2 regions of the Stenotrophomonas sp. GW821-FHT09E08 genome follow, and region 1 is predicted to be linked to the other one. Evidence: riboswitches for the same ligand, from Rfam matches in the RefSeq annotation. Region 1 holds a riboswitch; the other holds the start of a gene.
What was found. A riboswitch is a leader RNA that binds a small molecule or an ion and turns the genes downstream of it on or off. The one in region 1 is predicted to bind cobalamin.

Region 1 (13,298 bases):
CCTGGCTGTCGCTGCTGGTGGCGCGGCTGATCGCGCTGTCCACCCAGACCGACGCACTGCAATCGCGGCTCAACCAGCGCTTCACCATGGGATTCTGGCACCTGGAGCCGATCGTGCTGGGGGTGAGCGGCACGCTGATGATCGGCGCCGCGCTGTATGCCCTGGTCAATGCGGTCGATGCGTTGATGTCCGGTGGACGCCATATCGCGCTCGGCCCGGCCATTGCCTTCGCCGGGCTGTCGATCGTGGGCGAAGGCGCGCTGGCCTGGTTCATCCTGCGCGCCAACCGCCGCATCGGCTCGGAGTTCATCGCATTGGACGCGAAGAACTGGGTGATCGCGGCCAGCATGTCGGCCTGCTACCTGCTGGCCTTCCTCGGTGGTGTACTGGTGCAGGGCACCTCGTGGGTTTGGATCGGGCCCTACATCGATCCGGCCATCCTCGCCTTCGTCTGCGTGCTGGTGATGATCGCTCCGCTCGGCACCGTGCGCCGGGCGCTGGCCGGCATCCTGCTGGTAACCCCGCCGGAACTGCAGGCCCATGTGGATGCAGTGGCACGCGCGATCGTGGCCAAGCACGGCTTCGTCGAGCACCGCAGCTACGTGGCCCAGGTGGGGCGTGGCGAGCAGATCGAGCTGTTCTTCGTGGTGCCGGAAAACGACCCGCCGCGGCCGCTGGTGGAATGGGACCAGCTGCGCGACGAGATCGGCGATGCACTGGGCGAGGCCTCGCCGGACCGCTGGCTGACCATCATGTTCACCACCGACCGCGAGTGGACGATCTAGGCCGACAGGACGATGAATCAAGTTTTCCGGACGTATTGCAACCCAACGTACGCGGAAACCGGGCAAAGTAGGCTCCAACGCAACACCCACCCACCGACCAGGAGCATCCCAATGTCCATCGAAAAGGTTCTGTACACCGCCCAGGCCACCTCCACCGGCGGCCGTGAAGGCCGTTCCGTCTCCTCCGACAACGTGCTGGACATCCAGCTGTCGACCCCGCGCGAGCTGGGCGGCGCCGGTGGCCCAGGCACCAACCCGGAGCAGCTGTTCGCCGCTGGCTATTCGGCCTGCTTCCTGGGCGCGCTGAAGTTCGTCGCCGGCCAGGCCAAGGTCGCGCTGCCGGCCGACACCACCGTGACCGGCAAGGTCGGCATCGGCCAGATCCCGACCGGTTTCGGCATCGAAGCCGAGCTGACCATCAATGTGCCGGGCGTGCCGCGCGAGCAGGTGGAAGAGCTGGTGCAGAAGGCACACATCGTGTGCCCGTACTCCAACGCCACCCGAGGCAACATCGACGTGACGCTGATCGTTGCCTGATGCGGCCGGGGGTCAGAGCCCTTTCGCGTTGCGAAAGGGATCCGACCCCAAAAAAATGGGCGGATGCCGGTCGAAACCGAGCATCCGCCCATCCCACCTCGGGTGGGCCCCGGCGCGCGGCCGGGGACGCATTCGCTTACTTCTCGCTCGTAATGAGCTGCACGACGCTGGAGAAATCCAGTTTGCCGCGGCCGGCCTGGTGGTTCATCGAGTACAGGTTGCGGGCCACTTCTCCCAGCGGGATCGAGGCGCCGACACTCATCGCCGCCTCCACCGCCAGGCCCATGTCCTTGAGCATCAGGTCGCTGCCGAAACCACCGCTGTAACCACGCGACGCCGGGGCGTTTTCCAGCACGCCCGGCCACGGGTTGCACACTTCAGTGGCCCAGCTGCGGCCGGTGCTGACGGCCATCATCTGCGACAGCACCTTCGGGTCCAGCCCGTGTGCCACGCCCAGTGCGATGGCTTCACCGGTCACCGCCATGATCACGCCCAGCGCCATGTTGTTGCACAGCTTGGCGACCTGGCCGGCACCACTGGCGCCCACGTGGAAGATGTTCTTGCCCATCGCCTGCAGCACCGGACGGGCGCGCTCCAGCGCGTCCTCTTCGCCACCGACGATGAAGGTCAGGGTGCCGGCCTGCGCACCGGCGGTACCGCCGGACACCGGCGCGTCGATCATCTGCAGGCCACGTGCGGCGGCGGCTTCGGATACCTTGCGGGCGCTGGCCGGGGCGATCGTGCTGCAGTCGATGACCAGTGCACCGGCCGGAATCGCGGCGAGGATGCCGTCGTCGCCCAGATACACGCCTTCGACGTGGCGACTGGCCGGCAGCATCGAAATCACCACCTCGGCATCGGCCAGGGTTTCGCGCGCCGATGCGGCCGCGCTGGCGCCAGCATCGACGGCGGCCTGCACTGCGGCAGGGACCAGATCGAACACGCGCACGGTGTGGCCGTTCTTGACCAGGTTGGCGGCCATCGGGCCACCCATGTTGCCCAACCCGATGAATGCAATGCGGCTCATGCAAGGCTCCTTTCAACAAGGGGAGTGCCCAGGTCGGCCAGCGGATGCGCGGCATCGGCCCAGGGGGAAGCGAAGAAGGTGTCGGCCCACGCGCCGGTGGCCTCGGCCAGGGTGGCCGGGTTCCACTGCGGATTGCGGTCCTTGTCGATCAGCAGCGCGCGGATGCCTTCGGCGAAATCACCGTGGGCGGCGCAATGCAGGGCGACGATGTACTCCAGGCGGTAGATCGCGGCCAGGTCCTGGCCGGCACTGCGTCGCTGCAGCTCGTACGACAGCCGTGCCGAGCCGGGTGCACCGGCGGCGAGGGTCTTCTGTGCGGCCTGCAACCAGGCATCGTCGGTCTGCAGACCGGCAATGCGCGCCACGATGGCCTGCAGCTCATCGCCTTCGCACAGCGCCTCGACCTGCGCGGCATTGGCCAGCAGCGGGCCGGTGGCGGCGTCACTGGCATGCGACTGCAGCAGATGGCTGAGGCGTTCGTGGTTGTGGGCCGCGTTGCTGGACCACGCGACCTGCAGCAGCGCATCGAACACCGCGCTACGGCGTTCTTCGGCCACATGCACGTCGGCCAGGCCGGCGTAGATGGCGTCGCCCGGGTTCAGCAGCGCGCCGGTCAGGGCAAGGAACAGGCCACCATTGCCCGGCACGCGCGGCAGCAGCCAGCTGCCACCCACGTCCGGGAACAGGCCCACGGTGATTTCCGGGAAGGCCAGCTTGGAGCGTTCGCTGACCACGCGGTGGCTGGCGCCGGACATCAGGCCGATGCCGCCGCCCATCACGATGCCGTGGCCCCAGCACAGGATCGGCTTGGCGTAGGTATGGATCAGGTAGTCGACGCGGTACTCGACGTCGAAGAACTCGGCGGCGTAGTCGTTCCCGCGGATATCACTTTGGCCGGCGTCGCGGTAGGCACGCATGCTCTGGTACAGGCTGTGCAGGTCACCGCCGGCGCAGAACGCCTTCTCACCGGCGCCCTGCAGCACCACCATGGCGATGGCATCGTCGTCGGCCCAGGCATTCAACTGCTTCAGCAGCAGGTGTGCCATCGGCAGCGAGAAGCCATTGAGCGTGCGCGGTGCGTTCAGCGTGGCGATGCCGATGCGCGTGCCATTGCTGGCCACGCGCTCTTCGAACAGCACCGGTGCTTGTTCGGCAACGGTGTCGGTGGTCATGCGTTCTTCCACTGCGCGGCGCGCTTTTCAAGGAAGGCACTGACGCCCTCGACCTGATCGGCGGTGTCGAACAGATCGACGAAGGCCTCGCGCTCGGCCACCAGCGCCGACGCATGGGTACCGGTGCGGGTGGACTGCACCAGGGTCTTGCAGGCGGCGATGCTGGTCGGGCTCTGCTTGCCGGCCTTCTTCGCCCATTCCAGGGCCAGTGCCTTGGCTTCGCCCTTGCCGACCTTTTCTTCGGCCAGGCCAATCCGCAGTGCGGTTTCAGCGTTGATGCGCTCGCCCAGCAGGATCATGCGCTTGGCCCAGCCCTCGCCGACCAGGCGCGGCAGGTTCTGGGTGCCACCGGCGCACGGCAGCAGGCCGACGGTGGCCTCTGGCAGCGCCACCTGGGCATGGTCTTCGATGATGCGCAGGTCGCAGGCCAGCGCACATTCCAGGCCGCCGCCCATGGCGTAGCCGTTGATGGCGGCGATGGACACGCCACGGAACGCGGACAGCGCTTCGAAGGCTTCGCCGAAACGGCGCGCGGCTTCGCGTGCGGCGGCCTTGTCGCCCGAGGCGAACTGGTTGAGGTCGGCGCCGGCGGAGAAGAACTTCTCGCCATCACCGGTGATCACCAGCGCGTAGATGTCGCGGTCTGCGTTGAGCGCGCCCACCAGGTCGCGCAGCGCCGAAAGGCTGTGCACGGTCCAGGTATGCGCCGGCGGGTTGTGCAGGGTGACGACGGCGGTGTGGCCATCGGCCTCGACCTTCAGGCCCACGTGTTCCTGGGTACGCCAATCCTTCATCGCAGTTCCTCTTCGGTGTTGAGCAGGTGACGGGCGACGATCACCCGCATGATCTCGTTGGTGCCTTCCAGGATCTGGTGCACACGCGAATCGCGCAGCAGGCGTTCGATCGGGTATTCGCGGATGTAGCCGTAGCCGCCGTGGATCTGCAGCGCTTCATTGCAGACGTTGAAACCGGCATCGGTGGCGAAGCGCTTGGCCATCGCACACCACACATTGGCATCGCTGGCACCGGCGTCGAGCTTGCGCGCAGCCGAATGCACCATCTGCCGGGCGGCCACCAGTTCGATGGCCATGTCGGCCAGCTTGAACTGCAGCGCTTGAAAATCAGCCAGCGCCTTGCCGAACTGGCGGCGCTCGCCCATGTAGCGGCGTGCGGCATCCAGCGCGCCCTGCGCAGCACCCAGCGAGCACGCGGCGATGTTGATGCGGCCACCATCGAGCCCCTTCATCGCCAGCTTGAAGCCGCCACCTTCCTCTCCCAGAAGGTGGCTGACCGGTACGCGGACGTTTTCGAAGGTGATGCCGCGGGTGGGCTGGCTGTTCCAGCCCATCTTCTCTTCCTTGCGGCCGAAGCTGATGCCCGGCAGGTCCGCCGGCACCGCAATGGCGCTGACACCCCCAGCACCGGCACCACCGGTACGCACCATCACCACCAGCAGTTCGGTGGCACCGGCGCCGGAAATGAAGGCCTTGGATCCGTTCAGCACATAGAAGTCACCGTCGCGTACGGCGGTGGTCTTCAGCGAGGCCGCATCGGAACCTGCGCCCGGTTCGGTCAGGCAGTACGAGGCCAGCTTGCTGCCCGAGGACAGATCGGTTCCCCACGCATCGCGCAGCGCCGGCTGGCCCCACTTGGACACCATCCACGACGCCATGTTGTGGATGCTGATGTACGCCGCGGTCGACGGATCGACGTTGGCGAGCTCCTCGATTACGACGGCGGCGTCCAGTCGGCTCAGGCCGCTGCCGCCCACTTCCGGGTCCATGTACAGACCGCAGAAGCCCAGTTCACCGGCCTTGGCGATCGCCTCGCGCGGGAAGATGCCCTCCGCATCCCATCGCGCGGCGTGCGGTGCCAGTTCGGCCTGTGCGAAGTCGCGCGCCGCCTCGCGGTACGCCTGCTGCGCTTCTTCCAGTTCCGTCGTCATCGAGTGGCTCATGGCTGCTCCTGCCGTTACTTCAGGCTGATCGTGGTGTTGACGCCATGGCTGAGCGTCTCGTCATCGAACCAGCGCGCGGTGACCGTCTTGGTCTGGGTGTAGAACAGCACCACCTGCTTGCCGTACGGGCCCAGATCGCCCAGCTTGGAAGCACGCGAACCGGTGAAGGAGAACAGCGGCACCGGCACCGGGATCGGCACGTTGATGCCGACCTGGCCAACGTCGATGTCTTCCTGGAACTTGCGCGCAGCCGCGCCGGACTGGGTAAACAGTGCGGTGCCGTTGCCGTTCGGGTTGCTGTTGACCATCGCGATGGCCTCTTCCAGCGTTTCCGCTTCGAGGATGACCAGCACCGGCCCGAAGATCTCTTCCTGGTAGATGCGCATGTCGGTGGTGACACCGGCAAAGATGGTCGGGCCGACGAAGTTGCCCTTCTCGAAACCATCGACCTGCGGCTTGCGACCGTCCAGCACCAGCTTGGCGCCCTGCTCCACGCCCGATGCGATCAGGCCTTCCACGCGCTCGCGGGCGCCGCAGGAAATGACCGGACCGACGTCGGTGCCGGCCACGGTGCCACCGCTGACCTTCAGGGTCTTGGCCTTGGTGACCAGGTCCTGCACCCAGTTGCGTGCTTCACCGACCAGCACCAGCGTGGAGGCGGCCATGCAGCGCTGGCCCGCAGCACCGAAGGCGGCGCCGACCATCGCGTTGAGGGTCTGTTCCTTGTTGGCGTCCGGCAGCACCACGGCGTGGTTCTTGGCGCCCATCATGCACTGCACGCGCTTGCCGGCCAGCGAGGCACGGTTGTAGACGTGGGTGCCGACGCGGGTGGAACCGACGAACGACACCGCCTTGATGTCCGGGTGGTCGCAGATCGCGTTGACCACTTCCTCGCCGCCGTGGACGACGTTCAGCACGCCCTTCGGAATGCCGGCTTCCAGCGCCAGCTCGACCAGGCGCATGGTGACCATCGGGTCCTGCTCGGACGGCTTGAGGATGAAGGTGTTGCCGGTGGCGATCGCCATCGGGAACATCCACAGCGGGATCATCGCCGGGAAGTTGAACGGGGTGATGCCGGCGCACACGCCCAGCGGCTGCATGATCGAGTAGGTGTCGACGCCGTTGGCCACGTTGTTGGCCAGCTCGCCCAGCTGCAGGTTGCCGATGGCAGCGGCGTGCTCGACCACTTCCAGGCCGCGGAACACATCGCCTTCCGCGTCCGGCAGGGTCTTGCCCTGTTCGGCGGTGAGGATGTGGGCCAGCTCGCTCATGTTCTCGCGGATCAGCTGCTGGTACTTCAGGAAGATGCGCGCACGGGTGCCGATCGGGGTCTTGCGCCAGGTCTTGAAGGCTTCCTTGGCCGCAGCAACGGCGGCATCCACTTCGCTGGTGGTGGCGAACGGCACCTGGGCCAGCACGTCCTGGGTGGCCGGATTGATCACGTCCTGCCAGTGGGAGGTGGCCGATTCGACGAACTGGCCATCGATCAGCATGCGGATACGGGGCGCTGCAACAGTCATGACGACAATCCCACTGGCTCGAAAGATGCTTGGCATTATTCACAACACCCTCCTCGATTTCCGGCCTGAATCCGCTTAATCTGGCCAACACGCCAGACGATTCATGTTAATTCTGTGAATTATTCAGCCATCCAGCGGCAACTCGGCCTTCGCCTGCTGCGGCTGCGCGAACAGCGGGGCTACAGCCAGGCAGCCCTGGCGCAGGCGCTGGGGCTGTCGGCCAGCTACCTGAACCAGATCGAGCGCAACAAGCGCCCACTGACCCCGGCCGTGCAGAAGAAGCTGGGCGAGGTGTTGGGCGATGTTTCCTCCCTGTTCGACGACGATGAGCCCGCCGCGCTGCAGGAAGCGCTGGGCGAAACCCTGCGAGATCTGGGCTTGGCCGACGTCAGTGCTACCGAGCTGCGCGCGCTGGCAGGCAACCTGCCGCAGGTCAGCCGCGCCCTGCTGGACCTGCATCGCCGCCACCTGGCATTGCGCGAGCATGCCGCCGCGCTGGAGTTCCAATTGGGCGAGCCGGGTGCGGGCAGCACGTTGCCGGCGGGTGACCAGGTGCGCGAGTTCTTCAACCGCATGCACAACCACATTCCCGAGCTGGACGAACTGGCCGAGCAGCTGTTCGCCGAATGGGGGCTGGCGCCGGGACACGTGGCGCCACGGCTGCGCCAGCTGCTGGCCGACCGCCACGGGGTGCTGGTGGAAGTGGCCGCGCTGCAGGCCGGGCGCGAAAAGCGCCAGTACGACGCCGGTGCGCGGCGGCTGTGGCTGCCCGATTATCTGGAGCCTGGCCAGCAGGCATTCCAGATGGCCGCCGAGCTGGCGCTGCACGGTTACCTGCCGCAGATCGATGCGGTGGTGGCGCGTGCCGGCTTCACCGACGACGCGCGCATCGCGCAGGCACGGATCGGTCTTTCCAACTATTTCGCCGGCGCGCTGGTGATGCCGTACATGCGCTTCCTGCGTGCGGCCGAAGCCAGCAGCTACGACATCGAACTGCTGGCGCATCAGTTCGGCGTCGGCTTCGAAGCGGTCTGCCACCGGCTGAGCACGCTGGCACGGCGCAGCGCACCCGGCCTGCCGTTTTTCTTCATCCGGGTGGACCGCGCCGGCAACGTATCCAAGCGCCACTCCGCCACCGATTTCCACTTCTCGCAGGTGGGTGGCTCGTGCCCGCTGTGGATCGTCTACGAGGCGTTCAACCAGCCGGGGCGCATCCTTACGCAGACGGCGCGCATGCCCGATGGGCGTCGTCATTTCTGGCTGGCGCGGCAGGTCAGCAGTGGTCCGGTCGGCCATGGCCAGCCGCGCAAGACGTTCGCGGTGGCGCTGGGCTGCGATCTGCAGCACGCCGAGCGGCTGGTGTATTCACTGGGGCTGGATGTGCAGAGTCCGGGGAATTCGGTGTCGATCGGCCCGGGGTGCCGGGTGTGTCCGCGCGAGGACTGCATGCAGCGCGCGTTCGCTCAGTTGCCGGGGCGATAGGGTTGGTTCGGCAGGGCTGCGCCCTGCACCTGCAGAGGCCGAAGCAACGGCAACAGCAACGGCAAAAGCTGGCATTCCGTGGGATGGCGGGGCGGTGTCGGATTGCGGGGACGCCGTGAACCCGTCCCTGGGGGCTTGGCCGCGGCATCCATGCCGCGGACACCCCGCAATCCGACACCACCCCGCCTTCGACAGGTTCCTGCTACCTGTCGGAACGACGTATTGCCCTGGTGGGTGTCGACCTTGGTCGACACGGTAGATCCACGCATGGCGTGGATCTACTAAACCTTTCGTGCGTAGGCTGCATCCCATTGCAATGCCCATCCTGGAGACACCCAATGTCCTTGCTGCGCTCTTGCCTGGTCCTGCTGCTCGCCGCCGTCGCTGCGCCGGCGTGGGCGACCTTTTCCATTGCGGCCTGCAATGAGGCCGGCGACTGCGGTGTGGCGGTGGCTACGCACAACCTGGCGGTCGGGGGTGTGGGTGTGCCGTGGGCACAGGCGAAGGTGGGCGCGGTCGCCAGCCAGTTCGAGACCAACCCGACCTATGGCTCCAAAGGCCTTGAGCTGTTGGCCGAAGGCCGCACGCCTGCGCAGGTGCTGAAGCAGCTGTTGGATGAAGACGGCAACTTCGATGGCACCACGCTTGCCGAGCGCCAGGTGGGACTGGTCAGCGCGCGCGGCGGCAATGCGCAGTACACCGGCGCCACCGCGCAGCAGGCGGGTTGGGCCGGTGCGCAGGGTGAGGGCATGCTGAGCGTGCAGGGCAATGGCCTGGCCGGGCCAGAGGTGCTGGCATCGATGCAACGCGTCTTCGCCGCCTCACGTGGGCCGCTGGCCGCACGCTTGTTGGCGGCGCTGGAAGCCGGTCAGGCAGCGGGGGGGCAACGCAGCGGGCAATGGTCGGCGGCGCTGCTGGTGCGCACGCCCGGGGGCGACTGGCAGGACACCGACCTCCGCGTGGACGCCGACCCGCGTGCGGTAGCGAGGCTGCGCGAGCTGTACGACATGCGCCTGTCCAACGAAGCGATCATCCGCGCCGAGGAGCGTTGGGAGAAGGGTGATGTGGCAGGCGCGCGCGCGGCGCTGGCAACGTCGTTGTCGCTGGCGCACGGCTGGGACCGCACCTGGGCGCGCGCCGCACGATTGGCGATGCGACAGGGCGATACCGCGCTGGCGCGCGAATATCTGGCCGGCCTGCGTGCGCTCAATCCGGGCTGGGTGAAGCAGGAACTGACGTTGCCGTTGTATGCACCGTTGCAGGGTGATGCGGTGGTGGCGCCGTGGCGGTGACGCACCGCGGGGTCAGATCGTGCCGACCAAGGTCGGCACCCACCAGAGCAGTTCAATCGGCTGCGGCGTTGATCAATAGATCGGCGTCACTTTCATCTGCGGCAGCGGGCGCGGCGCGCCATCGGTGAGGTCCGGGCCCAGGTCGTCCCAGCTGCGTCCCTGCTCGACCATCAGCCCCCACAACTGCTGCGAGGCCAACCGCTTGTCCTCCGAGCCCAGCTTGTACGACGGCGGCGTCGGCTGGCCGCTGGCAACCATCGCGTACGCTGCACGGTAGGCCAGTACCTGCTGCGCCGGGTCATCGGTACGCGCCACTTCCAGCGTGTAGCGCTGGTAGGCCGAGGCCAGGTTGCGCCAGCGGATCCAGTAGTGGTTCTCGAACGAGAACGAACAGAACCGTGCACCGGCCAGGCTGCCCTTGTCGGCGATGCGGGTCAGCACCTCCTGCGGCATGTCCAGGTTCATGCCGCCCTCGTCGCCCTGCAGGCTGACGTGCACGATGCGGTCGCGGTAGCCCGGTGCACGCGCCTGCAGCAGGTCGCGCCAGTTCTGCATGGTCGCCACCACCGCGAACAGGAAACGGCCCAGCTCCGCAGCGGCCAGCGGTGTGGCGATCGACTGGTAGGTCCGCTGCCAACCGTGGCGGTTCTCGGTGGGCAGGAACACGGCTTGTTCCAGCGCCTGGCGGCCACTGCTGCCGTGGCTCACCTCTTCGGCATGCTGCGGGTAGACCAGATTGATGGCGAAGGTCGGCCAGCGCGGCAACGCGGCATCGAACAGGTGGATCGGGAAGTTGCTGCTGATGCCACCATCGGAGAACCAGCAGATCCGGAACGCGGTGATCACCGGGCCGCAGGTCTGCCCGGCACTGGTCAGCCCTTCCATGCTGTCGGCCACGTTCTGCCCGCCCTCATCTGCAGCCGTCGACGTCGGCTCGCAGCGACGTTCGCGACGCGAGGGCTCATGCAGCGGCACCGCGCTGATCAGCAACGGGAAGCTCAGGCTCATGCGCGTGGCCACCAGCACCGGCAGCGACGCGCCCTGCGGCAGATGGTAGTAGTTGCGGCCTTCAACCTCGCGCGGTGGGCCGGCACGGTCGACCATCCACTGCACCACACTGGCCGGAAACAGCTGTTCGAACTCCTCGCGCAGGAACCAGAACTGCGCCCCACCCAACGGCAGCGTGCGCGGTTCGTTATGCGACACGCAGGTGGTGATCATCTGCAGGCTGATCGCATGCGGGCTGTCCGGCTCACCGGCATAGCGCGGCGCATCGTGCAGGTCGGCGAAGGTGAGCGGTGCATCCAGCGGCTTGCCTGACAACTGCTGCAGGCACTCGTGCAGCCACTCGGTCAATGCCGGCTTGCGCGCGTCGCGGCCGAGGCCGCTGCACAGGCCCAGCAGATTGCGCCGCGCCACCCGCGCCACCCGCAGCGCGGCGCCGGCCACGCCGGCACCATAAGCGCACAGCAGCGACGGCAGCAGCGTGGCGGCCACGCCGCTCCAGCCACCGCCCCACCAGCCCAGGCCCAACAGCAGCGCCAGCGACACCAACACCTCCAGTGGCGCGATCTCGAACACGGCAACGGCCAGGCACAGCAGCTTGTGCGGCAGGCGGGCATTACCGGTCAGCACCACCAGCAGCCGATAAGCCGCACGAGCGCCTCGCGCCGGCTGGAACAGGCTGTAGATGAAGCCGCGCCGCGACAGCTGCGCCGACACCGCCGACAACCCGCTGTAGCCTGCGTCGCCGGACAGGTGCTCACCCGCCTGCTGCTGACGATCACCGCACGCCGCTGCCGCTGCCACCGCCGCGGCGATGGCGCCGGCCGAGGTGCCGCCGATGCTCTTGAAGCGATATTCGCGGGCCAGCGCCAGTACCGCATTGGGGTACACGATGCCGCTGGTGATGCCACCTTTCATGACCAGATCGCAGTACTTCGCCGCCACGAGCCACCTCCCGTCTGTCGGTGCCCAGTATGGCAAGAGGCGCTCTCACAGCCTGAGAAACCAGCCACAGCCCTGCACTTTCATTGGGCCTTGACCATTGCCGCCAACGCGTCCACCGTGGGCATGCCGAAGGTATCCCTGCCGTGGCGTTGATGGCGGCAGGGATTTAAACGGGAATCCGGTGAAGGCGCCTTGCGCGCCCATTCCGGAGCTGCCCCGCAGCGGTGAATGGAAACGAATCCTGCCAACAGCACTGGGCTCACGCCTGGGAAGCGGCAGGTAGTAGGTGGGCTGCGGCCTGTGTCCATCAGCCCGAATACCTGCCCCGGCCAGGGGACACGACCGTCCCCTGACTCGACCTGGAATCTCCGCGGGGAGGTTGCCGGGGCCGTCGTCGTCCTGCGCGTGCAGGCGATGCCGCCGCGCGCGTCCTTTTCACGGTATCCGGCCAGACCTGTTCACCCACGCGCTGATGCATGGGCCACCGCCGTTGCCGGCGGTCCATGCGGTACCTGACGATGACCGAGCTCCAACGCCCCACCCTGACCCTGCCCGCCGACGGCAAGCGCCTGCTGCTGCATTCGTGCTGCGCGCCCTGTTCGGGCGAAGTAATGGAGGCGATCACCGCCTCCGGGATCGACTACGCGATCTTCTTCTACAACCCCAACATCCATCCGGTGAAGGAATACGAACTGCGAAAGCAGGAAAACATCCGCTTCGCCGAACAGCACAACATTCCATTCATCGACTGCGACTACGACACGGACAACTGGTTCAGTCGTGCACGCGGCATGGAGAACGAGCCCGAGCGTGGTATCCGCTGCACGATGTGCTTCGACATGCGTTTCGAGCGCACCGCGCTGTATGCGCACGAGCACGGCTACGACACCATCAGTTCGTCGCTGGGCATTTCGCGCTGGAAGAACATGACGCAGATCAACGACTGTGGCATCCGCGCTGCATCCCGCTATGAAGGCCTGCAGTACTGGGATTACAACTGGCGCAAGGGCGGCGGCGCCAGCCGCATGGTAGAGATCAGCAAGCGCGAGCAGTTCTACCAGCAGGAATACTGCGGCTGCGTGTACTCGCTGCGCGATGCCAACCGCCACCGCCGCGAGAACGGCCGCGAACGGATCAAGATCGGCCTGCTGTACTACGGGCAGGACGCTGAGACGCCGCAGGGCGATTGACGTGTGGGCATGGGGCGGCCACGCTGGTCGCCCCTTCTGTTGTACCGGAACTGCCATGACCGCCCTGCCCGCCGATGTCGCCCTGCTGGTGATCGACCTGCAGCCGGACTTCATGCCCGGCGGTGCGCTGGCCTGCGATCAGGGCGATGCGCTGGTGGCACCGATTGCTGATCTGCTGGCGCAGCGCCGCTACGGCACCGTGGTGGCGACACAGGACTGGCACCCGGCCGACCATGCCTCGTTTGCCAGCCAGCATCCCGGCCAGCGCCCGTTCGAAACCATCCTGCTGCACGCGCAGCCGCAGACCCTGTGGCCGGACCACTGCGTGCAGGGCAGCGCGGGTGCTGCCTTGCACCCGGATGTGGACTGGACCGTGGCCGACCTTA
Region 2 (18,157 bases), on a different contig from region 1:
TGCTTGAGCGCATCAACGCAGGTTTCTGCGTGATCCAGGTGCTGTTCGATGGTGATCGTGCGGTGGACTACCGTTTCATCGAGGTCAACGATGCTTTCGAGCGGCATACCGGACTGAAGGACGCACGCGGCCAGCGCATGAGCGCGCTGGAACCGCACCACGAGGAAGACTGGTTCCGCATCTACGGTGAAGTGGCCCGCAGCGGCCGCCCGGCGCAGTTCGAGATGGAGGCGCGGGCACTGGGCCGCTCGTTCGCGGTCGACGCGGTGCGCGTGGGGCGCCCGGGTGAGGACAAGGTCGGCATCCTGTTCTTCGACATCACCGCGCGCAAGCAGATGGAAGTTGAGCTGGGTGAAAGCGAAGCGCGCTTCAGTGCGCTGGCCGATGGCCTGCCGATGCCGGTCTGGGTGCTGGACGAGCGCGGCCATGCACGCTTCGTCAACAGCGCCTTCAGTGAGTTTTTCGGTGGCGACGAGACGCGCGTTCCCGAGGATGTGTGGCGTGGGCTGGTGCATCCGGACGACGCCTCGGTGTTCGAGTACGAGCTGCAGGAGGCCTTGAAGGCGCAGCGCTCGATGCACGCGTTGGTGCGTGCGCGGCGTGCCGATGGCCAATGGCGCTGGCTGGAGATGAATGCACGTCCACGCTTTTCGCGGATGGGCCGCTTCATCGGCCTTGCCGGCAGCAGCCCGGACGTGACCGAGCGCCGCGAAATCGAACTGGCCCGCGAGGAACTGCTGCAGTCCGAGCGTGCCGCGCGCAGCGCGGCCGAGAACATGGCGCGGCTGAAGGACGAATTCCTGGCCACGTTGTCGCATGAGCTGCGCACGCCGCTGACCACCATCCTGGGCTGGAGCGAATTGTTGCTGCAGCGGGTGGACAACACCAGCCCGCTGTACAAGGGCCTGGGCGTGATCGCCAACAGCGCTGGCGCGCAGAAGCGGCTGATCTCGGACATGCTCGATCTCAGCAGCATGCTGCTGGGCAAGGTGCAGCTGGAAGTGGAAGTGCTGGATCTGTGCGGCGTGCTGGGCGAAGCGATCGGTGCGCAGGAGCTGGTGGCCGAAGGCAAGGCGCTGGATGTGCACCTGCAGCTGCCTGACCGGCCCAGCCTGGTGCTGGGCGATGCCACCCGCCTGCAGCAGGTGTTCTGGAACCTGCTCTCCAACGCGATCAAGTTCACCCCGGCCGAAGGCCGCATCGACGTGGCCCTGCAGGCCGATGGCAATCACTGGGTGATCACCGTGCGCGATACCGGCGACGGCATCGCGCCTGAGTTCCTCAACCACCTGTTCAGCCGCTTCCGCCAGGCCGATGGCACCACCACCCGCCGCCATGGCGGCCTGGGCCTGGGTCTGGCGATCGTGCAGCAGCTGGTCGAGCTGCACGGCGGCACGGTCACCGCCGCCAGTGAAGGGCACGGCCACGGCGCTACCTTCACCGTGCGCCTGCCGCAGCACCTTCCGGATGCCGAGCGCCGTCCGCTGCGCGAAGTAATCAGCGGGCCGATCCTGGAGCCGGTGATCGTGGAACCGTATCCGCTGCGCGGCATGCACGTGCTGGCGGTGGAAGACCAGCCGGAAGTGCTGGAGTACCTGCGGCGCATGCTGGAAGAGCAGGGCGCGAGCGTGTCCGCGGCCAGTTCGGCAGGCGAGGCATTGGCGCTGCTGGCCGACACCGGCCATCTGCAGTACCACGTGATGCTGACCGACATCGGCATGCCCGGCATGGACGGCTACGGCCTCGTTCGTACGCTGCGCGAGGACATGGGTGTGGACGCGCTGACCCTGCCCGCGGTGGCGGTGACAGCACTGGCGCGCGCCGACGATCGCCGTCGTGCGTTGGCGTCGGGCTTCCAGGAGCATGTGGCCAAGCCCTATTCGGTGGCGCAGCTGGTGTCGGCGGTACGCAAGGTGCAGGTGCCGCGCGCCGACAGCGCGCTGCACTGAGCATTCACGGCTGATCGGCGACCCTGCACGCAGGAGGTCGCCGATGTCCCGTATTGCTCCCCGTATCCATACCGATCCGGCGCAGATCGCGCGCCTGGAGACCCTGTTGCCGCAGCTGGAAGGCGAAACGCAGGTGGAACTCATCCTGCAGGACGGTCGCCGGCTGCTCGGCACCGTCGCTGTGAAGCCGACCGTGCAGCAGTACCGCAACGATGCCGGCGACGAAGGCAGCAACGGCCAGCTGCGTTTGGACGACTACGACACGCCAGTGCAGCAGCACCATGTGTGGTTGGACGAGATCGCCAGCATCAACCGCCTGCCACCCAAGGCACCTTGAGCCGGTGTAGAGCCGAGCCCGCCGCTCGGCTGCCGCCCGTGCGGCTGCGCCACCGCCCGAGCATGGGCTTGGGCTCGGGCGCTGCGGTGATGTCAATGCTCGAACAACGTCGGGGTCGCTTCGAAACGGCGTGCGTATGCGCGCTCCTCTGCGACCCTCGCCACCTCGTCGTCGGCCAGATCCGGCGCGCCGTAGACTGCATAGGCCACGCTGCCATCGGCGCCGTGGCCGACCTGGTGCAGGCGGTAGCGTGAGTGGCCGCCGCCGGTGTCTTCGGGGTAATGCACGGGCGGATGGCTGCCTTCCAGGTCCATCTCGCTGTTGTCGACCACGCCACCGACGAACAAGGCACGCATGCAGGCTCTCCTGGGGATTGGGGGAGCCTTTACCCTGAACGCTGCGATGTTTCCGGGGGATCAAGGCCCCGTTCGGGTTTCGCAAAGCGGCCGCCGGGGCTGGCCCGGCCAAGCCGGTACAATGGACGGCCCTCACGCTTTGAAGTAACCGCGCCGATGGCCTCCAGCGACGACGCTCCCCTGCAGACCCTGCTCCTGCCGTTCTCCCAAGGCGCCCTGCGCTGGCCGGAGGGCCCGGTGGCCTTCCTGCGTGCCCGCGATGGCTGGCCGCTGCGCGAAGTGGCCGGTGGCCGTGAAGTGCACTGCGAGCAGAGCTTCGCCCCGTTCGCGCAGCCACTGCAGCAGGCGGCCGGCTGGACCGTCAGCGGCCAGCTGGATGATGTGGCCGGCAAGGGCCGCTATCCGCTGGTGCTGGTGCTGCCGCCGCGCCAGCGCGAGGAAGCCCGTGCGCTGTTCGCCCGCGCCCTGGCGCTGGTCGCGGAAGGCGGCCGCATCGTCGCCTGCCAGTCCAACAACGAAGGCGCGCGTTCCGGCGAGGGCGACCTCAAGCAGCTGACCGGCCTCGGCGGCAGCCTGACCAAGAACCACTGCCGGGCGTACTGGACCGCGCCGATGCAGGGCCAGCACGATGCCGACCTGGCCAAGCGCTGGTCCGCCCTGGACGCGGTCCGCCCGATTGTCGGTGGCCGCTTCCTCAGCCGGCCGGGCGTGTTCGCCTGGGACCGGATCGACCCGGCCTCGGCGCTGCTGGCCGAGCACCTGCCGGCCGACCTGGCCGGTCGCGCCGCCGACCTCGGTGCCGGTTACGGCTACCTGTCGCGCGAGCTGCTGGAGCGCTGCCCGAAGATCACCGCGCTGGACCTGTACGAGGCCGAGCAGCGTGCGCTGGCGCTGGCCGAGCTGAACCTGTCGCCGCCGCCGCGCCCGCTGCCGCTGCGTTTCCTGTGGCGCGACGTCACCGCCGGTATCGAGCCGGACTACGACGTCATCATCAGCAACCCGCCGTTCCACACGCCCTCGCGTGCCGACCGTCCGGACATCGGCCAGCGCTTCATCGCCGTGGCCGCGCAGGCGCTGCGCCCGGGCGGACGCCTGTACGTGGTGGCCAACCGCCACCTGCCGTACGAGTACACGCTCAATGAGAGTTTCGGTGCGGTGCGCGTGGTTGCCGAGCGCGATGGCTTCAAGCTGGTCGAGGCGGTGAAGGGCAGGGGGAAGGGCAAGTGAAGCTGGTCAAGCTCATCGCCAACCTGGGCTATGGCAGCCGCAAGCAGGTGCAGTGGATGTTCCGCGAAGGCCGCGTCACCGACGCCGATGGCGAGGTGCTGTACGCCGACGACCAGGTGCCGCATGAAGCGGTGCGCGTCGATGGCGAGCCGCTGGACCCGCCGGTGGGCCTGTCGATCGCGCTGCACAAGCCGGCCGGCTACACCTGTTCCACCAAGGACAAAGGTCGCCTGATCTACGACCTGCTGCCGCCACGCTACCGCGACCGCGACCCGGTGCTGTCTACCGTCGGCCGGCTGGACCGCGACACCAGTGGCCTGTTGCTGCTGACCGACGATGGCGGCCTGCTGCACCGGATCATCTCGCCGAAGTCGAAGCTGCCCAAGGTCTACGAAGTGGAACTGAGCGAGGACCTGCGCGGCGATGAAGGGGCGCTGTTCGCCAGTGGCACGCTGATGCTGGAGTCCGAGAAGACGCCCTTGCTGCCGGCTGAACTTGAAGTGCTGGATGCGCGCCGCGCACGCCTGGTGCTGCATGAGGGCCGCTACCATCAGGTACGCCGCATGTTCGCCGCCACCGGCAACCATGTGCAGGCACTGCACCGCAGCCGAGTCGGCGGGCTGGACCTGCAGGGACTGGACGAAGGGCAATGGCGGCAGCTCACTCCCACCGACCTGGATACGCTGTTCGCTCCATGACCACCATCGCTGCGCTGCCGTTCCTGCCCGACGCCGTCATCTTCGACATGGACGGCCTGATGATCGACAGCGAGCGGGTCTCGCTGGCCTGCTGGAGCCAGGCCGCCGATGAATTCGGCCTGGGCCTGGATGAAACGGTGTTCCTGCGCATGGTCGGTCTCGGCGACCGCGATACGCACGCGTTGCTGCGTGCGCAGGGGGTCGAGGACAGCGTGATCGAAGCCGTGGCCGCACGCTGCCACGACCTCTACGAGGAACGCACGCAGACCGGCCTGCCGCTGCGGCCAGGCATTCTCGAATTGCTGGAACTGCTGGAGGCGCACGCGATACCGCGTGCGGTCGCGACCACCACGCGGCAGCCGCGGGCCAACCGCAAGCTGTCCGCCGCCGGCCTGCTGCCGTATTTCGATGCGGTGATCACCAGCGGCGACGTGGCGCGGCCGAAGCCGGCACCGGACATCTACCTGCTGGCTGCGCAGCGGCTGGGGCAGCTGCCAGAGCGCTGCCTGGCGCTGGAGGATTCACCGGCCGGCACGCGCGCCGCGCTGGCTGCCGGCATGACCGTGATCCAGGTGCCGGACCTGGTGCATCCGGATGAGGAGCTGCGCGCATTCGGCCACCGCATCGTCGGCTCGCTGCTGGACGCGCACGCGCTGCTGCTGCCGTTGCTGCCGAGGTAACAGCCCGCCCCTGACGGTAGGTGCCAACCTTGGTTGGCACTGAGCCGAGCATGGGCTCGGCTCTACATCCATGGCAACCGCTTTGGTGGGTGCCGACCGTTGGTCGGCACGCCTTTCCATCACACCCGGCCGAACACCAGCGCCGCGTTGGTGCCACCGAAGCCGAAGCTGTTGGACATCACCGTATCCAGCTTCTGCTCGCGGCTCTCGCGGAGGATCGGGAAGCTTTCCACCTTCGGGTCCAGCTCGCCGATGTTGGCCGAACCGGCGACGAAGCCGTCGCGCATCATCAGCAGGCAGTAGATCGCCTCGTGCACGCTGGCCGCACCCAGCGAATGGCCGGACAGCGCCTTGGTCGAGGACAGCGGCGGCACCGCATCGCCGAACACTTCGCGGATCGCGTTGAGCTCGGTGACGTCGCCCAGCGGCGTGGAGGTGCCGTGGGTGTTGAGGTAGTCCAGCGGACGATCCACGCCCTGCAGCGCCATCTTCATGCAGCGCACCGCGCCTTCACCGGACGGCGCCACCATGTCCGCGCCGTCGGAGGTCACACCATAGCCGATCAGCTCGGCATGGATGTGCGCGCCACGCGCGACGGCGTGATCGTAGTCCTCCAGCACCAGCATGCCGCCGCCGCCGGCGATGACGAAGCCGTCGCGGTCCTTGTCGTACGGACGCGAGGCGCTGGCCGGGGTTTCGTTGAAGCTGGTCGACAGCGCGCCCATCGCATCGAACATCACGCTCATCGACCAGTGCAGGTCTTCGCCGCCACCGGCGAACATGATGTCCTGCGCGCCGTGGCGGATCATGTCCGCGGCGGCGCCGATGCAGTGCGCCGAGGTCGCGCAGGCAGCCGACAGCGAGTAGCTGACGCCCTTGATCTGGTAGGCGGTGGCCAGGCAGGCCGAGACCGTCGAGCACATCGTGCGCGGCACCATGTACGGGCCGACCTTGCGCACACCGCGTTCGCGCAGCAGGTCGACTGCGCCGATCTGCCATTCGCTGGAGCCGCCGCCGGAACCGGCGATCAGGCCGGTACGCAGGTTGCTGACCTGCTCGGGGCTGAGCCCGGCATCGGCGATGGCATCGCGCATGGACAGGTAGGCGAAGGCCGCCGCATCGCTCATGAAGCGCTTCTGCTTGCGGTCGATCAGCGCGTCCAGGTCGAGGTCGACGCGGCCGCCGACCTGGCTGCGCAGGCCCGCGTCGGCGTGGTCGGACAATGCCGTGATGCCGGAGCGCCCTTCGCGCAGCGCATTCGAAACGGTATCCAGATCATTGCCGAGGCAGGACGTGATGCCCATGCCAGTGATGACGACGCGACGCATCAGAAGCTCCCGGTTTCAGTGAACAGGCCGACGCGCAGATCGCGCGCGCTGTAGATTTCGCGGTCATCCACGTACATGCGGGCGTCCGACTGGGCCATCACCAGCTTGCGGTTGATGACCCGGCTGATGTCGATCTCGTAACGCACGAGCTTCGCGTCCGGCAGCACCTGGCCGGTGAACTTCACCTCGCCGCAGCCCAGTGCGCGGCCCTTGCCGGGGGCGCCCAGCCAGGTCAGGAAGAAGCCGGTCAGCTGCCACATGGCATCCAGGCCCAGGCAACCAGGCATTACCGGGTCGCCGATGAAGTGGCAACCGAAGAACCAGAGGTCGGCGCGGATATCCAGTTCGGCGCGTACCATGCCCTTGCCATGCGGTCCGCCGTCCTCGCGGATTTCGGTGATGCGGTCGAACATCAGCATCGGATCGTTGGGTAAACGGCCGGCAGCGGCGCCGAACAGTTCACCGCGTGCGCTGGCCAGCAGCTGTTCGCGGTTGAACGCGTGGAGACGGGTCATGAAGCACAATCCTGGAAGCGAAGAACAGGGAAACAAGCGCCCGAGAATGCCCGTGGAAACTGCGCCGATCAAACATTTCAACCGTACGCAACCGTAGTGTTTTCAAGGGAATACGCGCATCCTGTTGATGTGCAACGACCATACCTGTGCGTGTGGTCGGTTCAGCCTGCCTCCGCCCTTTACGCCTGACATGACCCGACTGCGCAAGATCATCCACGTCGACATGGACGCCTTCTACGCGTCGGTGGAGCAGCGCGACGATCCGTCACTGCGCGGCAAGCCGGTGGTTGTGGCATGGCGTGGCGCGCGTTCGGTGGTGTGCGCGGCGTCCTACGAGGCGCGCGTGTTCGGCGTGCGCTCGGCGATGCCGGCCGTGCGTGCCGAGCGCCTGTGTCCGGATGCGATCTTCGTACCGCCGGACTTCGCACGTTACAAGGCGGTGTCACAGCAGGTACGCGGGATCTTCCTGCGCCACACCGACCTGGTCGAACCGCTGTCGCTGGATGAGGCCTACCTGGACGTGACCGAACCCAGGAGCGGCATGGAATTGGCCACCGACATCGCGCGCACCATCCGCGCGCAGATCCGCGAGGAAACCCAGCTGACTGCTTCAGCCGGCATCGCGCCGAACAAATTCCTGGCCAAGATCGCCTCTGACTGGCGCAAGCCCGATGGCCAGTTCGTGATTCCGCCGCAGCGGGTGGATGCCTTCCTGCTGCCGCTGCCGGTGAACCGCGTGCCCGGCGTCGGCAAGGTGATGGAAGGCAAACTGGCCGCGCGCGGCATCGTCACCTGCGGCGACCTGCGGCAGTGGGCACTGATCGATCTGGAAGAGGCGTTCGGCAGCTTCGGCCGCAGCCTGTACAACCGCGCACGCGGTGTCGATGAACGGCCGGTGGAGCCGGACCAGCAGGTGCAGTCGATCTCTTCCGAGGACACCTTCGCCGAGGACCTGCCGCTGGAAGACCTGGGTGAGGCGATCGTGCAGCTGGCAGAGAAAACCTGGAACGCCACGCGCAAGACCGAACGTGTCGGCCACACTGTGGTACTGAAACTGAAGACCGCACAGTTCCGCATCCTCACCCGCAGCTTCACCCCGGACCGCCCGCCGGAATCGATGGAAGAACTGCGCGACATCGCCCTGGCCCTGCGCGCCCGCGTCGACCTGCCGGCCGAGACCCGCTATCGGCTGGTCGGCGTCGGGCTTGGTGGGTTCCGCGAAAAGGAGCCGGTGGTGCAGGGGGAGTTGTTCGAGCACGACATGAACAATCCCACAGATACCTAATCATCAAACAGTGGGGTCAGAGCCCGTTGCGCAGCAGCGGGATCCGACCCCGTGCGGACCAACGGTCGGCACCCACCACCAGCAGCAGGTTCCGACAGATAGCGGGAAACTGTCGAAGGCGGGGTGGGTCCGGTTGCGGGGGCGTGAGCGCCATGGATGGCGCGACCGAGCCTCCATGGACGGATTCACGGCGTCCCCCGCAACCGGACCCACCTCGCCATCCCACGGATAGCCAGCTGCTGCTGTTGCTTCGGCTGTTGCTGTTGCATTGAGCGGGTGCAGGGCGCAGCCCTGCAAAAGAAACTCCTACTTCATGGCCACTGCATCTCGCCCTTGGCCACCTTCGCACTCAACTCCAGCGACTCCACGCCTGCCAGCTTCGGATAGCGCGACTGCATCGCCTTCACCAGCGCCGCACTGTCCTTCGCCTTCGCCGCCTCAACATCGAACGCACGAATGTAGTCTGCGGTGAAGCGCAGCGCACTGGCATCCAGTGCTGCACCCGGCGCGTAATGCCCCGGCACCACCACCTTCGGCTTCAGTGCCTGCAGCCGCTGCAGGGTCTGCAGCCAGTCGGTGTGCGACTTCGGCGTCTGCGTGTCGGCCATCCACACGTGCTCGCCCGCCACCACCGGAATGCCACCGACGATCGCGCGCAGCGACGGCACCCACAGCACCGTGCGATCCGGGGTCGGGCCATCCAGGCCGATCAGCGGCAGGCGCTGGCCTTCCAGCTGCAGGGCATCGCCGTCCAGCACCTGTGGCACCACGATGCGCACGGGCACGTCGGTGCCCATCTTCGGTCCCCAGTAGGCCAGCTTGCCGGCCTGGGTCTGCTGGATGTGGGCGACGGTCTGCGCAGTGGCGACGATGCGTGCCTGCGGGAACGCGTCCTGCAGGGTGGCCAGGCCGAAGTAGTAATCCGGATCGCCGTGGCTGATGTAGATCGTGGTCAGCTGCTTGCCGCTGGCGCGGATCAGCTCGACCAGCTTGCGCGCGTCGCTGGCACCAAACTGCGCATTGACCAGGATCGCGTCGTGGCGGCCTTCGATCAGCACCGAGGACACCGAGAACATCGCCTGCGGGCCGGGATGGAAGGTCTGCAGGTGCAGCTGGGATTTCGTCGCCATGGCCGGCGCCGCGGTGGCCGGTGCGGCCAGCAACGGAGCGCTGGCGAAGGTGGCGGCAAGGGCGAGGGGAAGCAGCAGGGCAGCGGTACGCATGGGAATTCCTTGTGGCGGATGGCGAGCCGAGCGTGGGCGCGGCTCTACAGGTGGGTAGCGCCGGGCCATGCCCGGCGGCCTGGCATCAGTACGCCGCGGTGATGATCTGCTTCGGGTACTGGTGCGCTTCCAGCTCAGCAACGAACGCGGCGCCGTAGTCGGCGTAGCTGATGCGGCTGTGGCCGCTGGCATCAGCGAGGAAGGCCTTGGCCTGCACGCGGTACTGACCGCGCTCTTCACCCGGGCCGATTTCGGCGGCCGGCGAGAAGAAGGTCCAGTCCAGGTCGTCCACCGCCTGCAGGCGGTTGAACGCCTCGCGGTGGGCCAGTGCGTAAGGCTTGTAGGCCTCCGGGAAGGTGGGGGTATCGACCAGCTGCACGCCGGGTGCGACTTCCAGGCTGCCGGCACCACCGACCACCACCAGGCGCGGCACGCCGGCCTTGCGTGCGGCGGCAGCCAGCTGCGCGGCGACCTCGCCGACGCGGCCGATGTCATCGCCCGGGCGCGGGCCGTAGGCACTGGCCAGCACGTCGTGGCCGGCGATGGCGGCGACCAGCGCGTCCTGGTCATCCAGCGAAGCGATCACCGGGTGGGCGCCGGCCAGTTCAGCCGGAAGGTCCTGTGCGCTGCGCACGATGACGGTGAGTTGGTGGCCGCGGGCCAGCGCGTGGCGGGCAATCTGGCGGCCGATGTTGCCGGTGGAACCAACGAGGGCGATCTTCATGGCAGGACTCCGTGGAGCGGTGTGGGGTGGGAATGGGGCCACTCTAGGCCGCTGCAGTCGCTCGAAAAACAGCGTATAACGCGCTTGTTTGTTGCATGGATCGAGCATATGGACCGAATGACCGCCATGACCGTGTTCGTCGAGGTGGCCGAGCGCGGCAGCCTGACGGCCGCTGCTGAAGTGCTGGACATGTCGCGGGCGATGGTCAGCCGCTACCTGGCCGAGGTCGAGGGCTGGCTGGGTGCGCGCCTGCTGCACCGGACCACGCGCCGGGTCAGCCTGACCGGACCCGGCGAGTCGGCGCTGTTGCGCTTCCGGCAGATGCTGGCGATCGGCGAAGAACTGCAGGGCGAGCTGGCCAGTGATGATCCCGAGCCGCACGGCACGCTGCGGGTGACCGCCAGCGTCTCATTCGGGCAGAGTCACCTGGCACGGGCCGTGGCCGGCTTCGTCGCGCGCCATCCAGCGGCACGCATCGAGCTGCTGCTGGTCGACCGCACCGTGAACCTGGTGGAAGAGCGCGTGGATCTGGCGGTGCGCATCGCCCGCCAGATCGACCCGAGCCTGATCGCGCGGCGGCTGGCCACCTGCCGTTCGGTGCTGTGCGCGACGCCGTCCTACCTGCAGGCGCGTGGCACACCGACCGCGCCCGAGCACCTGGCCGCACACAACTGCCTGACCCACCATTACGTCGGCAAGAGCCTGTGGCAGCTGCACCGCGATGGGCGTTCGCTGTCGGTGGCGGTGGGCGGCAACATCAGCGCCAATGAGGCTTCGCTGCTGCTGGAGGCGGTGCGGGCCGGTGCCGGCATCGCCATGCTGCCGACCTACCAGGTGGCGCCGCTGCTGCGCAGTGGCGAGCTGATCGAACTGCTGCCCGAATTCAGCCTGGACGAACTCGGCATTCATGCCGTGTACGCGTCAAGGCGCCAGCAGCCCGCTATCATGCGGCGATTCCTGGACTTCCTGGCCGAGTGCTTCGCCAGCCCGGCCTTCCAGGATCTGGATTGGCGCCCACCGGGCAAGGAGAACACATGAACCATGGACAGGGCTTGATCGATCACAACCGTGCTGCCTGGGACCGCCAGGCCAGCGAAGTGCGCGAATGGTCGCGCCCGGTGGAAAGCTCAACGATTGCTGCCGCGCGCGAGGGCCGCTGGCAGGTACATCTGACCCCGCGCGCGCTGCCGTTGGACTGGTTGGGCGATGTGCGCGGCCGTCGCATCCTGTGCCTGGCGTCGGCCGGTGGCCAGCAGGCGCCAGTGCTGGCCGCGGCCGGTGCCGAGGTCACCGTGTTCGACCTGTCCGATGGGCAGCTGGAACAGGACCGCGCGGTCGCCGCGCGCGATGGCCTGCAGCTGCGCACCGTGCAGGGTGACATGCGCGATCTGCACGTATTCGCCAACGACAGTTTCGATGTGGTGTTCCACCCGATCTCGAACCTGTACGTGCCCGATGTGCGCCCGGTGTGGACCGAATGCCGGCGCGTGCTGGCGCGCGATGGCATGCTGATGGCCAGCTTCTACAACCCGGTGCTGTTCGTCGGCGCGCGCGATCCGCAGCTGGATGCACAAGGCCTGATCCGGCCACAGTACGCCATTCCCTATTCGGACCTCGAAGACCTGGCGCCGGCTGAGCGCGAGGCGAAGCTGGCCCGCGGTGACGCGCTGACCTTCGGCCACAGCCTGACCGAACTGATCGGCGGCCAGCTCGATGCCGGCTTCGTCATCGATCGCTTCATGGAAGACTGGCAGCCGCAGCCGCGCTTCCTGATCGACCGCTATCTGCCCACCTTCCTGGCGACCCGCGCACGCCGGATCGGCTGAGGCGGAACTGCCAAAAAGGGGCGACGTACAATGGACGGCCCCACGTCATGCAGGTGCCGTTCCTTGTCGTATCCCTATCCGCTGGTCGTGTTCGACCTCGATGGCACGCTGGTCGACAGCGCCGCCGATATCGCCGAAGCACTGAACCGCACGCTGGAAGACATCGGCGTTGCGCGCGTGCCGGAGGCTACCGTGCTGGGCTGGATCGGCGACGGAGTGCGCCGCCTGGTGGAGCAGGCCGTGCATGCGGCCGGCCGCGAGGTCGACATGAGCGAGGTGATGCCAGTGTTCATGGTGCACTACCGCGAATGCCTGCTGCGCAGCCCGCGCCTGTTCGATGGCGTTGCTGAAGCGCTGGCGAAGCTGCGTGAACGCAATGTGCCGCTGGCGATCTGCACCAACAAGCCCGAAGCACTGGTGCCACCGCTGCTGCAGCACCTGGGCATCGGTGATGCGTTCGCGCTGATACTGGGCGGCGATTCGCTGCCGCAGCGCAAGCCCAGTGGTGAACCGCTGCGGCACATCGCCGCGCACTTCGGCCTGGCCGTGGGGCAGTGCCTGATGGTGGGTGATTCGCTGACCGACTACCGCGCCGCCGAAGATGCCGGCATGCCGATCGCGCTGGTGCGCTACGGCTACCCGCGCGGCCTGGACCTGGCCACTGCGCATGCGGTGGCGGTGATCGACGACCTGCGTGAACTGCCAGGGTTGCAGGGCTGATTCAACGGATAACGCCGGTCGCCGGGCGGTAACCCGGCCCGACGCAATGGGTAGTGCCGGCCGCTGGCCGGCAACCCGGAATGCGCTGCCGAAGGTCATGATGTTGCCGGCCAGCGGCCGGCACTACCATGAACGTTGCGCTCACTTCGGCTGGTAACGCACGCTCAACTGGTACTCGCGACCGGGCTGGTTGAACCACGCCACGGTCTCGTAGCTGCGGTCGAACACGTTGGCGGCACGCGCCAGCAGCGACCACGATGGCGTCAGCGCGTACTCGGCGCGCAGGTCCAGCGTGCCGTAGCCGCCAACCTTCACTCTGTTCGCCGCGTCGTCATAGCGATTGCCCGCACCCTGCACGGTCAGGCCGGCGCGGAAATCGCCGAAGCGGCGGTCGATGTCCAGGCGTGCGGTCTGTTGCGCGCGGCGTGGCAGCCAGTTGTCGAACTGGGTGCTGCCGTGGGTGCGGTTGCGCGGGTCGGTGTAGCTCAGCTGCGCATTGATGTCGAAACCGGCCAGCAGCACGCCACCGGTCAGTTCGGCGCCACGGATGCGCGCCTTCTCCACCTGCTGCATTTTCATCGTGAATGCATCGTAGGTGATCAGATCATCGATGCGCGTTTCGTACACGTCCAGGCCCCAATGCCAGCCCTGGCCCTGCTGCGAAACACCGAGGTTGGCGCTCTTGGACTTTTCCGGGTTCAACGTCGGCACGCCGCTCCACGGGTCGTACAGGTCGCTGAAGGTCGGTGCCTTGAACGCCGTGCCGTAGCTGGCATTGACGCGCAGGCCGTGGCCCAGTTCCATGGCCCAGCCAACGCTGCCGGTGGCGTGATTGCCGAACTGCTGGTTGTCGTCGTTGCGCGCGCTGACCTGCAACTGATGGCGGCCGAAGCGGCCCTGGTACTGCACGAACACGCCGGTGTTGCGGCGGCTGTCGACGAGGTAGCCGGCACTGCTGCCATCCAGGTTGTCTTCGCTCCAGTCCACGCCGGTGCTCAGCAGCTGGGCCTCGGCCAGCGTGATGTCACCCTGCAGCGAGGCGCTGTTGCGATGGGTCTGTGCACTGCCGAACACACCCGGTGCGCCGAAGTTGTCCGACTCGTTGTCGCTGCGGCCGACATTGGCGGTGAATGCCAGGCGTTCGGACGGGGTGTAGCGCACCTTGCCGGCCAGCACCTGCTGGCGGGTTTCGGAGTAGTTGTAGTAACCGTCGTAGTGGTTCTTGCCGTCGGCGCGCAGTGCGCTGGCTTCCACGGTCCACTGGTCGTTGAAGCTGTAGCCACCGCGCAGGCTCTTGGACAGGTTGCGGTAACCGTCGCGGTCGTGTTCGTCGGCAAAGCAGCCGGCGAACAGCGTAGCCGAGCCGCGGCAGGCATCAATGCCGTCGGAGTGCTGGTAGGCGATGTCAGCGCCGAACCAGCCGCGCTCGGTACCACCGCCGATGCCGCCGCTGGCTTCGCGCAGGCCGTTGCTGCCGCCACCGAGCTGGAAGTGCGGGGCGAAGTCGCCCTGGTTGCGGCGGGTGAAGATCTGGATCACGCCGCCGATGGCATCGGCACCGTACAGGCTTGACTGCGGGCCGCGTACGATTTCGACGCGTTCGATCTGCGCCAGTGGCAGGTCCTGGTACATGGCCAGGCCGAGGTCGGCACTGTTGATGCGCACGCCATCGACCAGCACCACGGTGTGGCCCGAGTTGGTGCCGCGCAGGAACAGCGAGCTCTGCTTGCCGAGGCCGCCGGAGTTGGTCAGGTTGATGCCGGCACGGCCGCGCAGCAGTTCCTGCAGCGAGGTGGCCTGGCTGGATTCGATCTGCGCGCGGTCGATCACCTGCGCCGGCGCGATGCTGTCCTGCAGGGCGATGGGGGTGCGGGTGGCGGTGACCAGGATCTGGTCGAGCGCGGTGGTGTCATCGGCGGCCTGGGCCAGCGCGGGCAGGGCGGCCAGCACGGCCAGGGACAGCATTCGGGACTGCAGCTTCATGGGGGACTCCAGGTGCCACGCACGCCCGCGTGGCGAAGGGGAGGAGCCGCGAAGGCTGGCACGCGCCGATGCCGCAGCACAGGCCGCGTCATCCAGCGCCATGCCCACCGCATCGCGACCTGAGGCTTCCGGGCCGGTCTCCGGGCTTGCCGCCAGGTGGCGCGAGGCCACCGTCCAGGCGCCTTCCCATGCCTGCGGCACAGTGGCGGTCTTGCCTGGAACTGACGTGCTTACCGTTGCGGGGGCAGCGCCGGCATGGCGTGGAATCACGCGTCACCGGCTTCCCGTTTCAACCTGCCGGCCATGGCCGCAGGTCACCTGGAAGTGCGCGCAGTCTACGGCATCGCAGGCAGCGCGTAGCGTCGAGCTTGCTCGACTGCCCTTAGAATGGCCCCTCAGATCCCGTGGTGCAGTTGCCGATGTCCGCCCGTTTTCCGTTGTACCTGCGTCGCCCGCATGGGACGCACGCATGATCCTCGACCTGGTCCGCCACGCCGGCAATGGTCGCGATGAATTCCTTGATGGCCGCAGCGATCCGCCGCAGCTGGCCCGCCTGCCACAGGAACTGGTCGAGGCCTACGGCGGGCTTCCTTGGGAGCGGGTGATCAGCTCGCCGCGGCTGCGCTCGCTGCACACTGCCATGGCACTGGCCACCCCGCGCGGGCTGGACGTGGACGCGGACGAGGAATGGGAAGAACTGGATTTCGGTGATTGGGACGGGCAGTCGCTGTTCGACCTGCCGGAGGATGCACTGGCGGCCTTCCACGCAGATCCGCATGCGTACCCACCGCCGAACGGTGAAAGCTGGGGCCACTTCGAGCGGCGCATCGCGCGCGCTGGATCGCCTGCTCGATGATGACGATCCGGTGCCGACGCTGGTGGTCAGCCATGGCGGCCCGCTGCGCATGGTGCTGTCGCAGGTCTGTGGCCTGCCGATGTCGCTGTGCTGGGCCTTGCGCATCGACCACGGCACCCGCCTGCGGGTGAGGCTGGAACGCGGTGAGGTAAGTGTGGTGGGCGAGCTGCTGGAGCTGCAGCAGCCCTGAGCCCACTCGCCGGGCATGGCCCGGCGCTACCGATCCCGCATCACAGTGGTTGTGCCGGCCGCTGGCCGGCATCCCCAGGAACGCGGAGGCTTCAATCCTCGTCGGCGCTCTCGGCCACGCTGTCTTCCGCGTCATCATCGGTGTCGAAGCGCTGCTCATGCACCGGGCCCGAGGCCGGGCCGGCCGCTTTCAACGGATGTGCGGCAATGCGCGCCTCATAGTCCTGCACCAGCGCCTCGCGCTGCGGCTCGCTCAGTTCCTGCCAATGGCAGTCCAGCAGTGCGCCTTCCAGCGAGTACAGCAGGTTCAGGCTGGGCTTGAAGCCTGCGCGCTTGACCTTGACGAAGGCGCCCACGGCACCAATCGCAACCAGGTCTTCGCGGCTGCGCAGGCCGACCTGGCGCAGCCACGCCGCACTCTTCGGGCCGATGTTGCGCAGCTTCGGTGCGCTCATCCCAGCGCCTCGACGAACACGCGGGCGATGGCTTCCAGGCCGGCCTGGTCGTCGGCATCGAAGCGGCCGACCTTGGGGCTGTCGATGTCGAACACGCCGATCAGTTCATCGCCACGCAGCAACGGCACTACCAGTTCCGAGCGCGAGGCCGAATCGCAGGCGATGTGGCCGGGGAAGGCATCGACATCATCCACGCGCTGGGTCACGCGCTGGCTGGCGGCGGCACCGCACACGCCCTTGTCCAGCGGGATGCGCACGCAGGCCGGCAGGCCCTGGAACGGACCGACCACCAGCTCTTTGCCGTCGTACAGGTAGAAGCCCACCCAGTTCAGGTCGGGCAGGGCGTGGTAGACCAGTGCCGAGAGGTTGGCCGCGTTGGCGATGCGGTCGGACTCGGCGTAGACCAGGCCACGGGCCTGTTCCAGCAGCTGGGCGTATTGTTCCGGCTTGCTGCCGGTAAGCGAGGCATTGGCGAACATGCCCGCAGTCTAGCAAGCGCGCCGGGCCGGCGATAATGCACGCTCTGTTGCCCCGCTGGAGCTTATCGATGCCGTTGCCCGCCACGCTGCCGCCTGCCCTGTTCGTCACCGGCACCGATACCGAGATCGGCAAGACCGCGGCCAGCACCGCGCTGCTGCATGCACTGCGCCGGCGCGGCCTGCGCGCGGTCGGCATGAAGCCGGTGGCCAGCGGCAGTGAGGATCTGGGACAGGGCCTGCGCAACGAGGACGCGCTGGCGCTGCAGGCGGCCAGCTGGCCGCTGCCGGACTATGCCGACCTGAACCCGTATGCGCTGCGGCAGCCGCTGGCGCCGGAGCTGGCTGCTGCCGAGGACGGCGTGCAGGTGGAGCTGGCGCCGATCGTGGCTGCATTCAAGCGCCTGCGCGCGCAGACAGACATCGTGGTGGTGGAGGGCGTTGGCGGTTGGCTGGCGCCGGTCTCGGCCACGCTGGACCAGCTCGATCTGGTGCGTGCGTTGCATCTGCCGGTAGTGCTTGTGGTCGGCATGCGGCTGGGCTGCGTCAACCACGCACGGCTGACCGCGCAGTCACTGCAGGCCAGCGGCGTGGAGTGCCTGGGCTGGATCGGCAATCATATCGACCCGGCGATGCAGCGCCAGGATGACAACATCGCCACGCTGCAGCAGCGCCTGCCGATGCCGTGCTGGGGGCGGTTGCCCAACCTTCCGGGGGCGAATGGCGAAGCGTTGGCGGCGCATCTGCTCGAGTGACCCTGAGTAGTGCCGGCCGCTGGCCGGCAACTGCATCCACCCGGCGATCCCGAGGTTGCCGGCCAGCGGCCGGCACTACCGTGTTGCAGCTGCCAGCTCCTTCGCGATCGCACCGAGCCGCTCCACCGCACCGATGAAGCGCGCATCCAGCGTCTGGCAGCATGAGAGTCGCAAGCAGTGACGGTAGCGCGCGCCGCGCGAATACACCTGGCCGGGCATGAACACGATGTCCTCCTGCAGCGCACGTTCGAACAGTTCGCGGGTATCCACCCCCGGCAGTTCCAGCCACAGCAGGAAGCCACCCTGTGGCTCGGTGGCACGGGTGCCGGCCGGGAAGTGTTCGGCCACCAGCTGGCGCAGGCGACCGACCTGTTCGCGGTACAAGCGGCGCATGCGATGCAGGTGGTGTTCGTAGCTGCCTGCTTCCAGATACGCCGCCACCGCATCGCCCAGCAGCTGCGGTTCGCCACCGGTGGACTGGAACTTGAGCAGTGCGATGCGCTCGGCGAAGCGCCCCCCGTCCAGCCAACCGATGCGGTAGTCCGGCGCCAGCGTCTTGGAGAAACCACCGACCA

Region 2: it holds a riboswitch for cobalamin, as region 1 does, so the genes downstream of both, btuB (TonB-dependent vitamin B12 receptor) here and AC07M7_RS15015 (epoxyqueuosine reductase QueH) in region 1, are expected to answer to the same signal.

Annotation. Positions count from the first base shown of each region.
Region 1 covers NZ_JBWKOO010000012.1:43,838-57,135, reverse strand. The annotation lists gene AC07M7_RS15065 (cation diffusion facilitator family transporter) at 1-785, shown strand, start outside; gene AC07M7_RS15060 (organic hydroperoxide resistance protein) at 897-1,322, shown strand; gene mmsB (3-hydroxyisobutyrate dehydrogenase) at 1,459-2,349, opposite strand; gene AC07M7_RS15050 (enoyl-CoA hydratase/isomerase family protein) at 2,346-3,521, opposite strand; gene AC07M7_RS15045 (enoyl-CoA hydratase) at 3,518-4,315, opposite strand; gene AC07M7_RS15040 (acyl-CoA dehydrogenase family protein) at 4,312-5,478, opposite strand; gene AC07M7_RS15035 (CoA-acylating methylmalonate-semialdehyde dehydrogenase) at 5,493-6,998, opposite strand; gene AC07M7_RS15030 (helix-turn-helix domain-containing protein) at 7,113-8,480, shown strand; gene AC07M7_RS15025 (DUF1028 domain-containing protein) at 8,819-9,772, shown strand; gene AC07M7_RS15020 (patatin-like phospholipase family protein) at 9,845-11,695, opposite strand; cobalamin riboswitch at 11,850-12,064, shown strand; gene AC07M7_RS15015 (epoxyqueuosine reductase QueH) at 12,226-12,912, shown strand; gene pncA (bifunctional nicotinamidase/pyrazinamidase) at 12,968-13,298, shown strand, end outside.
Region 2 covers NZ_JBWKOO010000011.1:26,808-44,964, forward strand. The annotation lists gene AC07M7_RS14285 (hybrid sensor histidine kinase/response regulator) at 1-1,949, shown strand, start outside; gene AC07M7_RS14290 (DUF3247 family protein) at 1,993-2,286, shown strand; gene AC07M7_RS14295 (hypothetical protein) at 2,379-2,642, opposite strand; gene AC07M7_RS14300 (class I SAM-dependent methyltransferase) at 2,799-3,869, shown strand; gene AC07M7_RS14305 (pseudouridine synthase) at 3,866-4,567, shown strand; gene AC07M7_RS14310 (HAD family hydrolase) at 4,564-5,247, shown strand; gene fabB (beta-ketoacyl-ACP synthase I) at 5,367-6,575, opposite strand; gene fabA (3-hydroxyacyl-[acyl-carrier-protein] dehydratase FabA) at 6,575-7,090, opposite strand; gene dinB (DNA polymerase IV) at 7,281-8,375, shown strand; gene AC07M7_RS14330 (MBL fold metallo-hydrolase) at 8,687-9,598, opposite strand; gene AC07M7_RS14335 (NAD(P)-dependent oxidoreductase) at 9,684-10,322, opposite strand; gene AC07M7_RS14340 (LysR family transcriptional regulator) at 10,431-11,360, shown strand; gene AC07M7_RS14345 (class I SAM-dependent methyltransferase) at 11,357-12,148, shown strand; gene gph (phosphoglycolate phosphatase) at 12,212-12,868, shown strand; gene btuB (TonB-dependent vitamin B12 receptor) at 13,010-14,851, opposite strand; cobalamin riboswitch at 14,966-15,188, opposite strand; partial or broken gene AC07M7_RS14360 (histidine phosphatase family protein) at 15,321-15,897, shown strand; gene AC07M7_RS14365 (TfoX/Sxy family protein) at 15,989-16,351, opposite strand; gene AC07M7_RS14370 (GAF domain-containing protein) at 16,348-16,830, opposite strand; gene bioD (dethiobiotin synthase) at 16,899-17,582, shown strand; gene AC07M7_RS14380 (aminotransferase-like domain-containing protein) at 17,658-18,157, opposite strand, start outside.